4 regions of the Rhizobium indigoferae genome follow, and region 1 is predicted to be linked to each of the others. Evidence: predicted binding sites of a transcription regulator. Region 1 holds the regulator's gene; each other region holds the start of a gene.

The links. Region 1 encodes LexA, which represses DNA repair genes until DNA is damaged. Its sites were predicted from a motif close to TGTTCNNNNTGTGTTCNG; they were not measured.
Region 2: the regulator LexA is predicted to act here: its motif matches at 1,244-1,261, upstream of U5G49_RS26540 (DUF3072 domain-containing protein).
Region 3: the regulator LexA is predicted to act here: its motif matches at 1,905-1,922, upstream of dinB (DNA polymerase IV).
Region 4: the regulator LexA is predicted to act here: its motif matches at 1,526-1,543, upstream of U5G49_RS01215 (ATP-dependent helicase).

Annotation. Positions count from the first base shown of each region.
Region 1 covers NZ_CP140635.1:1,755,991-1,759,568, forward strand. Annotated here, with positions in the region: partial or broken gene U5G49_RS09040 (ComEC/Rec2 family competence protein) at 1-1,534, shown strand, start outside; gene lexA (transcriptional repressor LexA) at 1,515-2,234, opposite strand; gene U5G49_RS09050 (VOC family protein) at 2,434-3,330, shown strand; gene kdsA (3-deoxy-8-phosphooctulonate synthase) at 3,327-3,578, shown strand, end outside.
Region 2 covers NZ_CP140637.1:1,842-5,419, forward strand. Annotated here, with positions in the region: gene U5G49_RS26530 (SDR family NAD(P)-dependent oxidoreductase) at 1-31, opposite strand, end outside; gene U5G49_RS26535 (LysR family transcriptional regulator) at 131-1,042, shown strand; gene U5G49_RS26540 (DUF3072 domain-containing protein) at 1,278-1,493, shown strand; partial or broken gene U5G49_RS26545 (hypothetical protein) at 1,609-1,869, opposite strand; gene U5G49_RS26550 (extracellular catalytic domain type 1 short-chain-length polyhydroxyalkanoate depolymerase) at 1,952-2,974, opposite strand; gene U5G49_RS26555 (NUDIX hydrolase) at 2,971-3,426, opposite strand; partial or broken gene U5G49_RS26560 (P-type DNA transfer ATPase VirB11) at 3,520-3,578, opposite strand, start outside.
Region 3 covers NZ_CP140637.1:1,228,150-1,231,727, reverse strand. Annotated here, with positions in the region: gene U5G49_RS32475 (exonuclease domain-containing protein) at 1-714, opposite strand, end outside; gene dinB (DNA polymerase IV) at 751-1,848, opposite strand; gene xth (exodeoxyribonuclease III) at 2,061-2,897, shown strand; gene U5G49_RS32460 (SOS response-associated peptidase family protein) at 2,844-3,578, opposite strand, start outside.
Region 4 covers NZ_CP140635.1:238,195-241,772, forward strand. Annotated here, with positions in the region: gene U5G49_RS01215 (ATP-dependent helicase) at 1-1,478, opposite strand, end outside; gene U5G49_RS01220 (PQQ-binding-like beta-propeller repeat protein) at 1,586-1,852, opposite strand; gene U5G49_RS01225 (BON domain-containing protein) at 2,031-2,291, shown strand; gene U5G49_RS01230 (hypothetical protein) at 2,408-2,668, shown strand; gene U5G49_RS01235 (DUF982 domain-containing protein) at 2,960-3,202, opposite strand; tRNA gene U5G49_RS01240 (tRNA-Thr) at 3,460-3,534, opposite strand.

The DNA of each region.
Region 1 (3,578 bases):
GCGGCGCGCCATCTCGAATGAGACGACGGAGGCGCTGCGCCAGTCCGGTCTGGCTCATATCATCGCTATCTCCGGCCTCAACATGGCGCTGTCAGCCGGCATCTTCTTCGTCGGTTTCCGCATGCTGCTCAGCCTCTTTCCCGGTGTCGCCCAAGCCTATCCGACCAAGAAGATCGCCGCTGCCGGCGCGCTCATCGCCGTCACGGCCTATTTCCTGATCTCCGGCTTTGCCGTCTCGGCCGAACGCGCCTTCATCATGATGGCGATCATGTTGATTGCCGTCTTCTTCGACCGGCCGTCGATCAGCCTGCGCAATGTCGCTCTCTCGGCGCTCGTCATTCTCGCCATTTCACCGTCCGAGGTCTTGGGTCCGAGCTTCCAGATGTCCTTTGCTGCGACATTGGCGTTGGTATCTGGCTACCAGCTGTGGAAGGACCGGCGCGTCCGCGAAAACGCTTTCCTGAAGCTGCCGGTGTTTCGGCCCGTCGTTACGGTTGCGGGTTTCTTCGGCGGCGTCTTCCTGACCTCGCTGATCGGCGGCTTTTCCACCGCGCTGTTTTCGATCGAGCATTTTCATCGCCTGACTGCCTATGGCCTGCCGGCAAACCTCGCGACGATGCCGATCATCTCCTTCATCATCATGCCGGCCGGGTTGCTGGCGATGCTGCTCATGCCTTTCGGTCTGGATGTTTTGCCTTGGAAGGTCGTCGGATTCGGCCTCGATCTGGTGATCGCGATCGCAAAGACGGTGTCCGGCTGGGGTGGCGACATCGGCATCGGCCGCTTGCCCGCTTGGTATTTCGCGATAGCCGTCGCAGGCTTTCTGCTGCTGACGCTGCTCCGCACCCGGCTGCGCCATATCGGCACGTCGATCATCGCGATCTCGACGCTCGTCCTCTTGCTTCTGCCGGTTCCCCGGCCGCCGGATCTGGCGATTTCGGAGGATGGTGGTCTCGTCGCAATCGTCGAGGCGGGGGCCATGGCTTCCAACCGTGAAAGACCGCCGGATTTCATCTTCGACCAGGCAGAGAGCGCTGGTCCTGCCGACGCATCACCCGCCGAAGATCTGGATGGTCCTGCTATCCCGCCGGAGGGAGAAGACCGCCGCGTCAGGCTTTCCCGCGATCAGCAGAACGAAGCAAGGTCGGCGATGCGGGCGGCTGCAGCTGGTGGTGAAGCAAACCGCTTTTCCTGCGTCAAGAAGGCCTGGTGCATATCAAGGCTTGGCAATGGTCACGTGGTTGCTGTCATCGACAATGCCGCCTATCTCGGTCCGGCATGCGACGCGGCCGATATCGTCGTGACGTCGGTCCGCCTGCGCTTCAACAGCTGCCGCTCAGGGGCGACGCTCTTCACCGGCGAAACGCTGCGCAGGACCGGTTCCGTCGAGTTGCGGTTCGCCGACGCCGGCCTGGAGGTCGCAACCGCATTCGATGCATTGTCGCGGCCATGGATGCTGCATCGCGCCTATGACTGGCGCAGCAACAGTTTTGCCGAATCCAGAATGCCTGATGTCAGTGATAGCGGCGAATGAGGCCGACGAGCTTGCCCTGAACCTTGACGCGGTCCGGCCCGAAAATCCGGGTCTCGTAAGCCGGGTTGGCCGCCTCCAGCGCGATCGAGGCGCCTTTGCGGCGGAAGCGTTTGAGTGTCGCTTCTTCGTCGTCGACGAGAGCAACGACGATGTCACCAGGACTTGCGGTGCTGCCGTTGCGAATAATCACGGTGTCGCCGTCGAAGATGCCGGCGTCGATCATCGAATCGCCCTTGACCTCGAGCGCATAATGTTCACCGGAACCGAGCATGTCGGCCGGAACGACGATGTCGTGGGTGTTGTTCTGGATCGCCGAGATCGGAACACCGGCGGCGATACGGCCCATGACCGGCACGGAGACCGAGTTGCCGTTGTCGGCGACGGGTTTTGCGGGAGCAGGAGTGGCGACCGGCTGCGGCTTGCCAAGGCTGCCCTCGATGACGCTGGGCGAAAAGCCGCGCCGGGGCTGAATGCTGGGGCTGTAGGCCTCCGGAAGCTTGATAACCTCTAGCGCGCGGGCGCGGTTCGGTAGGCGGCGAATGAAGCCACGTTCCTCGAGCGCCGTAATCAGCCGGTGAATCCCGGACTTGGAAGCGAGGTCCAGGGCATCCTTCATTTCGTCGAAAGATGGCGGAACGCCGGATTCCTTCATGCGCTCATGAATGAAAAGGAGAAGCTCCTGTTGTTTGCGCGTGAGCATCGACGTTGTGACCTCGTGATTGAAACAAATCCAGAACAGACACTATATGTTCCATATGTGTTCCGCAAGTAGCTAAATTTCCGTAAAACTTGGCGCCAACTCGTTGAGATTTTTATTTTCATTCGCCGGATTGGGACACATGTCTTGCATTGAGGGGCGCGCCATCGCACATCTCTTGCCGTTTCCAGGAGAGGATATCATGAACGAGCGTTCCGCCAAGCCGCACCCGCTGGATCATGTGGTGCTGCCCGTCGTCAATATCGATCTGGCGCGCGAGAGGCTTGGCAAGCTCGGCTTCACCGTTGCCGCCGATGCACGCCATCCCTTCGGAACGGAAAACGCCTGCGTCTTTTTTGCCGACAAGACCTATCTGGAGCCGCTCGGGATTGCGAGTGTCGAGGAGAGCGAGGCCTCAGCGCGGCAAGGCAATGTTTTCACGGCCCGCAACCGGGCCTTCCGCTTCCGCTGCGGCGAGGAGGGGCTTTCGGGGCTTGCTTTCGGCAGTAAGGATGCCGGCGTCGATCATCAGAACTTCGTCGGCAACGGATCGAGCGCCGGCGAGATGCTGCAGTTCACCCGGCCGATGAGGATGCCGGACGGTTCTGAGAGCATCGCCGGCTTCAAGCTGGCTTTTGCCGGCGACCTGCGAGCGCCCGATCTGTTCCTTTTCAGCGTCGAGCGCGTCAATCCGCTGCCGGCCGACCGCGGCGCGCTGGAGACGCATGCCAATGGCGTCACCGGCATTGCCGAGATCGCGCTCTGCGCGCCTGATGCTGCCGCATTCGGAGCCTTCGTCGGCCTTGCCGTGGCGCAGGCGGCAGTCGAGAAAACCGGTTTTGGCGTTAATATTGCTGCGTCGAACGCGAAAATCAGCCTGATGACGCCGGAAGGGCTGGAAGCCTATTTCGAGATCGCCGGCTCATCCGCCGATCGCGGCCTGCGTGGCCGGGCAATCCTCTTCATTGTCGCCGATCTTGCCGTGACAGAAGCGCATTTGGCTGCTAACGGGGTGACATACACGCGCAAGAACAATCGCATTCTGGTGAAGCCCGCGCCCGGGCAGGGCACGCTCTTCGCCTTCGAGGAGACACGATGAGCACTGAGACGAATTCCGAAGTCAAGATCGGCGAAGGCCAAGGCCAGGTCACCTTTTCCAATACCGGCCGCCTGTCGCTGATTGCCGGTCCCTGCCAGATGGAGAGCCGCGACCACGCCTTCATGGTTGCCGGTACGCTGAAAGAGCTTTGCGCAAAGCTCGGCATCGGCCTCGTTTACAAGAGCTCTTTCGACAAGGCGAACCGCACCTCTCTTTCGGCTGAACGCGGCATCGGGATCGAAAAGGGC
Region 2 (3,578 bases), on a different replicon from region 1:
TCGCTTTTCCCGTGAATCTGTTCTGCGCCATGTCGTGCTCCTTGGTTACAGCGTCACGGCAGTTGTAATTTCGCTGACTAATATGGATAATTGCGGTAATTCTATCATCATTTAAAAGTGGTGCTATCAAATGAGCCTATTTCGTTCCATGCAGGTGTTCGTGACAACGGTGCAAGAGGGCTCGATGAGCGCCGCCTCCGGCAAGCTCGGGATGTCGCCGGCAATGGTTGGGCAGCATGTGGCAGCGCTGGAGGAACGGCTCGGAACCCGTCTTCTGAACAGAACCACGCGCCGTCAAAGCTTGACCGATTTCGGCGCCAGCTATGTCGAACAGTGCCGAGATATTCTGGAGCGCGTGGCCATCGCGGATCAGGATGCCGAGGCATTGCAGACAGAGCCTCGCGGCAAGCTGAAGATGACGGCGCCGACGACGTTTGGCGCAGAGGTCTTGATGCCGAGATTGCAGCGCTACCGCGAACTTGCCCCGGACGTCACGCTCGATATCACCTTGACGGATCGCAATGTCGATGTTGTCGACGAAGGGTTCGATATTGCTTTCCGGATCGGCGAACTGCCCGATAGCCGCCTGATCGCACGCCGTCTTGCCCCTTACCGGATGATGATCTGTGCGGCGCCGGATTACCTTGCACGAAGGGGCAATCCAGACCATCCAAGGGATCTGGCCCACCATGATGCCATCGGGTTCGCCCCGGCGGCACGATCGCCATGGAAGCTGGCGAAAGGTGACGATAGGGTCGAAGTCGTTCCGCAAATGTCGATCACCGTTAATAGCGGCCAAGCCGTCCGCGTGGCCGGACGCGCTGGCCTGGGAGTGATCATGCAGCCGTCCATTCTCCTGAGTACGGATGTCGAGGCGGGCCTGCTCGTTCAACTCTTCCCAGACTGGCAGCTGCGTGAACGACCGATGTCACTTGTCTATCATCGCGACCGCCGCATGACGCCGCGCCTGCGCAGCATCATCTCGTTTGCCATTTCAGAATTCGGCGCGACATCCGAACGGCGGGAAGATCCTCGTTCCTAGCGTCCGGTCTTGGCTCGCGTACCGGTCAGCGCGCTGCTTCGGACAAACCGATGGGCCACCGTTTTCGGCATAGACCAAAGGGCTTTTACAATGAGCGGACTCGCTCCTCCGCTTAGTGGCTGCGGCCTTTACGCCCGAATGAAGGGGCAACGATCGAGTCCAATGCGGCGATCGACATGTGGCTGGAACCGGGGCCCCGCTTGGAACGTTTAGAGAACGCATTCAGGAGGCCGCTATGAGTGATAATCCGAAAACCACGACATCGTCCAATACACAGAAGGATCCCGACGATTGGGTCAGCGGCGACGAGCCGATGACCGGCGCGCAGCGGTCCTACCTGAAGACCTTGTCCGAACAAGCGCACCAGGCAGACGCTTATGCCGAGGATCTGACCAAGGCGGAAGCGTCCAAGAGGATCGACGAACTAAAGCAGTCGCTCGATTTGAAATGAGCGGCCGCCTGGTGATAACCAGCTGGTCGAGGCCGAAAGCCGAAGGCAGAACATTTGCGCCCCGCAGCATATTGATCGCGACGGCGAAATGACGAGTCCATGTCAGACCCGCAACTCAGCGAACCACCTCGGCGTGAGTTGCGGTGTGCAGAGGACTTAAGCCGTTAGCCAGCGTGGTGATCGCATCGACGATCCTGGTTCCGGCGACGGCCTGGTAGTAGATCTCAGTCACCCGAAACCGACCGTCGACGCCTTTGCATTGGACGATGACGTCGATCGCGATCTTCAGCATCTCGCGTATGTTTCGTTCCAGGTCCCGGCCGCCTTCGGACTCCTTCACCAGCAGTGTCAGCTGCTCGAATGCAAGCCTGGCGTTCCGTTGCACGCGGGACGGCGCCTCCGTAGGACCCATCGCTGGTGGGAATTTGCCAGCTGCGGCCGAACATGCCGCCAGCTGATTATGTTCGAAGCCTCGACAAACCCCACAATCGCATCATCTCTGCTGGAGCTGAGATTTCTACCGGAATCACGTACGGGTCTCCAGATCGTAGCGCGGTGACGCTCTTGCGCTTCTTGATCGGAAGCCCGTGGCCCATGTTGCTCACCGAATAGAGGGCCACCTTCAACTCGTTTGTGACTTTCCACGACTGCAACCTGCCCCATGGCTTCTCCTCCAAACGGCCGCTGTTTTCTGCGATGCCTTGGACTTCGAGCCATTGAGCAACACAGGCGAGCGCATTGACGGGCTTGACTACCCGGTCTTCCATGCCCTGCCAGATGGTTATCGCAGGCCATGCCTTGGCTTCCGGGGAAATCTCAGCGATGGGTCGTCCCCATCCGCCTAGTGGCGGCATCGCACCTGACTTCATCGCGCGCAGGGCCGACATCGCGTCACGGGCAGATCCGAATGGCATGCCGGCGATGATCGCGGCGCCGGCAAACAAGGAGGGATAGTTAGCGACAAGGGCGCCCGTCATCGCCCCGCCGGCCGACAGCCCAGCGACGAAGATCCTCGAACGGTCAATGCGATGTCGCTCACATATGTGCTCGATCATCTGCTTGATTGAACGCACCTCGCCGCGGTCTCGAGCCACCGCGCTTGGTCGAAACCAGTTGAAGCAATTTTGCGAATTGTTTGCTCTCTTCTGCTGCGGATAAAGAAGAACGAAACCGCGTTCTTTCGCGAGCTTGGAGAAGCCGGCCGCGGCATCCAGACCTTCGGGAGTCTGATGACAGCCATGAAGCAAGACGACAAGAGCGGGGTTCTTCGGCAGCCGCGTCGTCGGGACGAAGGATTTCATCACCAGGCGGCCCGGATTGCTTCCAAACGCGGTTGTCTCGATCAAAGTCGGTTTCGCGGGACGGGATGTTGAACGTTTCGTTCTGCTTCGGGTCGTTTCGACAGCTTTTGCGATCCGCTTGCTGATCTTCTTTTGGGCTCTGAGGGCCTTTAATAGCGATCTGCCGAAACTGAGCTTCATAGATCAAGGTTCTCAACCTGCGATAGGAGCGTTCGCAGACCCGGCTGTGCGGCGTCGCGCACGGCGTCCCTCAGCGAGAACCACTGTGTCTTACGGATGCTCTTCTCCGGAAACTTGTCCGCGATCCTCGACACCTGGAGGAGATGGACGGCCACATGGTAGCGGTTGGGACTCGTGTCCTTGCGATACGAAAACCAACCGAACACGGTCTTGTCGACGATGCCTACCACTCCGGCTTCCTCGAAGGCCTCTCTCAGCGCCGCAGCGCTGCTTGCTTCTCCATCGTCGACCTGCCCCTTCGGAATGCCCCAGCGAACGTTCCGCCGGCTGCCTACAAAAAGGATTTCAACTCCACCGTTTTCGCTCCGGCGGTAGCAAAGAGCACCGGCCTGCGCGACATCGCGACCAGACAGGGTTTTCGTAAGTTCCGTCTGGGCGTCTTCGTTGAGCACTGTCTGCCTCCGGTTTCGAAGCCCGCGCAAGCTAGCTGGGAGACGCTCAAGAGTCCAGTTTGCTTCAGTCCTGGTGGGGTGGGAACCCCGGCGTCAGCAGTTTCGGCGAGCGCTGCGAGCAGCATCGACGATCCTGGTTCCCGTGGCGGCCC
Region 3 (3,578 bases), on a different replicon from region 1:
GGGTTGTTGACCTTCGCCGCGGCGGGCCAATTCGGTCTGAGCGCTGAAACGAATATCGACGTCCCGGTCTCGTGAAAATTCATGCAACGTGTCCAGGCTGAGGCGATCCCAGCCTTTGCCCCGGTCCGGTCCAGATGGCACCCGCGGCAAGAGACCCGGTTCACTGCTCCACGCCAGAAGTTGCTCGAGCGAAGCCTCGTTCAGGAGGTCGCGTAGGTGATGAGCTGTGACATAGGCATCCGGCATGGCTCGATGGGCCGGCAATCCGATTTCGTGTTCCAGTCCTTCCGGCATGCGTTGATAGCGAAGCATTTGATTGGAAAACCGTGGAAGATGGGGCCATACGCGCAGGGCGCATTTCCAGGTACAGATCCATGGTGTGCCGCCCGAAAGCCGGGGAGTGCAGTACCGCTGTTCAAAGGCCGCTCGATGCGCAGCCAAGGCAGCCACGCCTTCGTCAGGACGAAGAACGCTTAACGCAACATCCTTCCAATAGGGTGCCGATGCGACCTGGACGTCCATGATGTGGTGGATTGCCATCGTCTCAGGCGAGATCGGACGGCCGGGATTGATCAGCAACGCGCCTCGTTCATCACCCAGGCGCCACCGCTCATCCAGTCCAAGGACGACGTCCTGCCAGCCGATTTCACATACGTCGTTCGGCCCGTTGCCTGCGGTTTCGAGATCGATGACGCGAATGCGGGAACTACGCATGTTCTGGACTCTGTCTGTCGTTTCGGACCTTCATGGTCACAAATTAAGATCGAGTTGCTGCCGACTTTGCGCATCGTCGCTTCGATCGTTTGTCAGGGATGATAGCGTCACGCCCAAAAGACGCACGGATCGCTTGAATGGGTAAACGCTCGCCAGAAGTTCGGATGCGGCGTCGAGCACGTCCATGTGTCCCGAACAAGGAATAATGCTGGTCCGACTGCGGGTCGCCTGGGTGAAGTCAGAGTATTTGATTTTCACGGTTACGGTCTTGCCGCTGATGCCCTGCGCCTCGCAGTAGCCCCACACCTTCTTGGCAAGTGGCTTCAGCTCGGCCGTCGCGCGTTCGAGATCATCGATATCCTCGACGAATGTGTCTTCTGCTCCCACTGATTTGCGGATCCGGTCGGGTTTGACTTGCCGCTCGTCAATGCCGCGGGCAATGCCATAGAAATAAGGACCGGACTTTCCGAAATGCTCCTGCAGGAAGATGAGCGACTTCGATTTCAGATCGAGCCCGGTTTCGATGCCGAATTTACGCATGCGCTCGGCCGTCGCTGGCCCGACACCATGGAATTTCTTGACGGGCAGGGTTTCGACAAAGCCTGGCCCATTCTTCGGCGTAATGACGGCCTGGCCGTTGGGCTTGTTCAGGTCACTGGCCATTTTGGCGAGAAACTTGTTGTAGGAAATGCCGGCTGAGGCGTTGAGCCCGGTGACCTGCTTGATCTTGGCCCGGATTTCCTTCGCAATCTCGGTGGCGATCTCCATGCCTTTCAGGTTTTCCGTCACATCGAGATAGGCCTCGTCGAGGGATAGCGGCTCGATCAGCGGCGTGTATTCGGCGAAGATTTCGCGGATTTGCTGGGAAACCGCCTTATAGACGTCGAAGCGCGGCGGCACGAAAATCAGGTCCGGGCATTTCCGTTTTGCGGTGACCGACGGCATAGCCGAATGGACACCAAAGGCCCGCGCCTCATAGCTTGCTGCAGCCACCACGCCGCGTGCGGCCGATCCGCCGACGGCGAGCGGCTTGCCGCGGAGTTCCGGATTGTCGCGCTGTTCGACCGACGCGTAAAATGCGTCCATGTCGATGTGGACGATTTTCCGGACCGGGATGTTGCTCAAGTCGTTCATGGCGGCTTCAACGAGAAGGGCTGCGGGTTCGGCGCCTCCTTTTGAAGGTTTTACACCGAAACAAAGAGAGAACATAGCAGCCTTCGCCGCGATATCAACAATCGGAGTTACCGGGTCCTGAATGCGGTGAAACTACTGGCCCGCCAAGGCGTTCTGATCCTGTGACAATAACAGCAGGAGAACAGTCCAATGATCGCAAGCGCTGACCGTCGGTGAAACTCGCCACATACAATGTCAACGGTATCAACGGCCGCCTTGACGTGCTGCTGCGATGGCTCGATGAGGCGCAGCCAGATGTCGTGTGCCTGCAGGAATTGAAAGCCCCAGACAACAAGTTTCCGCGTCGAGAACTTGAGCGCGCCGGCTACGGAGCGATCTGGCATGGCCAGAAATCTTGGAATGGAGTAGCCATTCTAGTGCGTGGACAGGATCCGCTCGAAACGCGGCGTGGCCTGCTCGGCGATCCGGATGACACGCATAGCCGCTACATCGAGGCGGCCATCGATGGAGTGATCATCGGTTGCCTCTATCTGCCCAATGGCAATCCTGCTCCCGGTCCGAAGTTCGACTATAAGCTGCGCTGGTTCGAACGGCTGCATCACTATGCGGCCGAACTGCTCGAGCTAGACATTCCCGTCGCGCTCGTCGGCGACTTCAATGTCATGCCGATTGACCTCGACGTCTACAAACCTGAACGGTGGCGGGACGATGCGCCGTTCCGACCGGAGGTGAAAGCGGCCTACGCCGCGCTCGTTGAGCAGGGCTGGACGGACGCGGTGCGGCACCTTCATCCCGATGAGCGGATCTACACATTCTGGAAATATTTCCGAAATGCCTTTGCCCGCGACGCAGGGCTGCGGATCGATCACTTCCTGCTAAGCCCCGCACTTGCTGACGATCTCAAGCAGGCCAAGGTCGACAAGTCGGTCAGAGGCTGGGACCACACAAGTGATCATGCACCGGTGTGGATCGAGCTGCTTTTGACCGGTCCAGGCTCAGAAAAGGCTCGGCTGGGCGACCGGGTCTCCGGCCTTTGTTACGATCGTTGAGCCGTAAGGCTCCCTGGATGCTATGATCAGCGCATCGTCGGGGAGCGGACGGCCAAGCGCCTTGGCCTCGTCCCATGGCGCGCGCATCCAAACATCGGTCTCTTCCTTTGTCAGCAGGAGGACCGGCATGGCCTTCTCATGAATTGGCTTCACCAGGTTATTCGGATCGGTGGTCAGGAAACCGTAGAGGTCATCGGTTGTCAGTCCGTCCTTGACCTTCCGCACGCTCGTCCATTGTGGGACATGGATGCCTGCAAAGAACATCAGGGGCTTGCTTTCATCGAGCGCGAACCAGGCGTTTGGGGTCCTGCCGCCCTCTTCCTTGCTGGCTGGATCGGGCTCCGCGAAGCTGGTCACAGGGACAAGGCAGCGATGCTCGACACCAAACCAACGCTTCCAGTGCGGAAAATTGAGAGTACGAACATTCGTGGTGCCGCCATCCACCTGCTCACGCAGCAAGGCATCGAAGTCGACCTCCTTGCCCTTGGCGCGCAGTTTTTCGGCCTTCTTTTCAGCTTCTTTCTTGAGAGCGAATAGTGGGGAGGGCAGACCCCAGCGCACATGCACCAGCTGCTTTCTTCCATCGGCCGTATTGCGCACGATCGGCCCCATCTGATCCGGGTTCATTTGGTACGCCGGCATGAGATTGATCATGCTCTCGGCGTCCTGAGCCCACTTGGC
Region 4 (3,578 bases), 1.5 Mb from region 1:
CCGATTTCCGCCGGCCAGCCGGCCTTGCCGGTCTTCAGCTCCTGCAGCATCGAGACGAACATTGTCCAGTCTTCGCCGGAACGCGGCGGCGCCGGCATGGCGCCAAGAGCAGTAATCGGGCTGGCATCCTCGGCCATCAGGTCGAGCGTCTTCTGCGCCGTCGACGGCCCGACGCCCGGCAGGATCTGCATCAGCCGGAAGCCCGCCACACGGTCGCGCGGGTTCTGCGCGAAGCGAAGGGCGGCCAGCATGTCCTTCACATGCGCGCTGTCGAGAAACTTCAGCCCGCCGAATTTGACGAAGGGAATGTTGCGCCGAGTCAACTCGACCTCCAGCGGCCCGCTGTGGTGCGAGGCGCGGAAGAGCACGGCCTGCTGCTTGAGCGTGAGGCCTTCCTCGCGGTTGTCGAGCACCATGTCGGCGACGTAGCGCGCCTGCTCGGCCTCGTCGCGCACCGTGACGAGGCGCGGCCTCTCGGATGATTGCCGCTCGGTCCAGAGATTCTTGGTGAAGCGCTCCGAGGCGAGATCGATGACGGCGTTGGCGGCGGCGAGGATCGGCTGCGTCGAGCGGTAGTTGCGGTCGAGCGTGACGATATTGGCGGCCGGGCTGAAGGCGGCCGGAAAATCGAGGATATTGCGCACCGTCGCGGCGCGGAAGGAATAGATCGACTGCGCATCGTCACCGACGACGGTTAGCCCCTGGCCGCCGGGCTTCAGCGCCAGCAGGATCGAGGCCTGCAGCCGGTTGGTGTCCTGATATTCATCAACGAGCACATGGTCGAAGCGGCTGCCGATATCCTCGGCAATGACAGCCTCGCCGACCATCTGCGCCCAGTAGAGCAGCAGATCGTCGTAGTCGAGCACGTTCTGGCTCTGCTTGGCCTCGACATAGCTGGCGAAAAGTTCGCGCAACTGTTTTTCCCACGCCGCGCACCAGGGAAAGACGTCGCGCAGCACGAGGTCGAGCGCGGTCTCCGAATTCACCGCCCGGGAATAGATGGCAAGGCAGGTGCCCTTTGTGGGAAAACGGCTTTCCGTCTTTGAGAAACCGAGGTCGTGCCGGATCAGGTTCATCAGATCGGCGCTGTCTTCGCGGTCGTGGATGGTGAAATCCGGGTCGAGGCCGATCTGCTGGGCATAATCGCGCAACAGCCGCGCGCCGATGCCATGGAAGGTGCCGGACCAGGAAAGCGCATCCGCCATGACGCCGGCATTCGCACCAAGCACATCGCGGCAGATGCGCTCGACGCGCCGCGCCATCTCGGCGGCTGCCCGGCGCGAGAAGGTCATCAGCAGGATGCGGCGGGGATCGGCGCCCTTGACGATCAGATGAGCGACCCGATGCGCCAAGGTATTCGTCTTGCCCGAGCCGGCGCCGGCAATGACCAGCAGCGGCCCGGCAATATGGCTGCCGTCGATGAGCGTGCCGTGCTCGACGGCCATGCGCTGCTGCGGATTGAGCTTTTCGAGATACATCCAGCCGTCCGGTCGGGCTCCCGCAGAATCACTGGGGAATGATTAGATGTTCCTTGAATGTTCGCGATTGCCGTCCCTGTCAAGCGATCTGGCGCGCGAGCAACAGCTCAGTCGGGGAAATCCGGACCGACTACGCGCCGCACCAGCTTCAGGCTGCGGTCGGGCTGAAGGATATAGGTTTCCTCCACGCGCTGTCCCGTCCCGTTGTAGAACTGGTTGTAGACGGCGCTGCCGACCGGCGACTTGGTGAGCTTCGTTCGCGGCTGGCCGCCATAGGTAATGCTGCCGGGAATGGGGTCCAGCGCCGGCGTATCGGCCGAAGAGCAGCCGGCAAGCAATGCCCCGGCAAACAAGGCAGGCAGAAGCGCTTTCATCGTCATCATCCCTCTTTCGACTGCAGCCAGATATGGAAGCCGCCGCACCTTTCGCCAAGGGTAGCCCATGCCACCGCGCAGGTATCGCTGTCGAGCAGGCTCTTCTTTTCCGCGGGACGCAACGAAATGCGCACCTGCGGCGTTAACAGACATCAACCAACATCAGGAAACGTTCACGGTGCTCGGCTTTCCAGCATTCACGGGGCATGACGAGCCCGGCCGGCAGGGCCACAGCGATGCCGCGACGCGCGCCTCGGTGGAAAGCGCCCTTCATGCGGCCGCCGATTTCGAAGCCGGCGAAATCACCGTCAGCATATCGGGCTCCTATCTCATCCTGGAGGGTTTCGTGCGCCGGCGGGGCGATGTCGAGCGGGCGATCGAGATCGCCGAGGGCGTCGTCGGGCGAGGCTATGTGCGTGGTCGCCTGCTGCGACGCTGAAGTCTTGAGAATGGGATGCCGCGCCGGTTCGCGCGCTCATGTCTTTGCGATGCATGAAGGGAACCAAAACACCCTCCCACGTGTTGAAAGGCCGGACCTAAACGCTGGAGACCCCCATGCAGTCGCTTCTTCGCATCTCTGCAATGACCTTGATAACAGGCGGTGTCTTTGCCGGCTCCGCCCATGCCTCGCTGGAAACCGGCACGAATTATTCCGCTTTGCCGAAGGACGAGATAGCCCTCAACGAATATACCGGGACCGTCGCCTGCACGCCGGCAGATCCTCAGTATTTGCCGTCCTTCATCCGCGCGGCGGATGGCACGATCATTGGTGTCGGTTATGTCGAAGTGGAGAATGAGGGCGGCGCGGACTGCTGAAACATCCGCTTTGCTCGGACGAGGCTCGCCTGCGTTTTCGCAGAGGTGACGAGCCTCTAACCATCATCATGAAGGCTGGCCATCTTCTATGAAGACCCCCGTACCGGGCGCAACACCTGTTGCAACAAAACCCGGCGCGAGTTCGATGCAGGGTTAAGTAAAATTAAAGCATTGCCCTGTTCCGGCACGTTCCGTTTACGAACGACCTGATGCGGCCTGGAAATCCTGACCGAAGTGCAGCGCATAACCCCGAAAATCGGAATCGATTTTCGGAAAGGATTATGCGCCAGTTCAATGAAGCTTCAGCTTCGCCTCTTCGGCTGCCGCCAGAAACTCGGCTCTCGCCTCTTCCACGCTCTTGCGCCCGTCGAGCGCTGCCCGGCAGGTGCTGCGGGCCTTGATATAACGAAGCCCGCGCACACTCGGCCAGAGATCCGCCAGGCACTTCAGCGCATCGAACGGACCATTGACCGTTCGCGCATCGGCATTTTCGAAACCAACCTTGACCGGGCTGTTCCATCTTTCAGTTGCCATCGACGCTCCTCCACGATTTTCGACAGAAATGAGCGCAACATCTCCCAGTTCCTCCGGGGAGACTCTGCGATAGCTAATACTCTAGCGCGATTTTCACCGTCGGCAAATGGGCGGATCGTCACTGATGCCGCGACGAATGGTTTCGCCTCGACCCATGACAGGAAAGCCTATGGACGCCAACTGATGAGAAACGCCAACTTATAAGGTGTTTTCGCCGGGAAGGGTGGAGTCGAGATGGACTGTCTTTTCAAGAAAACTGGTGCTGCCGAGTGGGATTGAACCACCGACCTCACCCTTACCAAGGGTGTGCTCTACCACTGAGCTACGGCAGCAGGACCAGACCGCGCGAGCCGGGTGGCTCAATCGCGAGAACGGG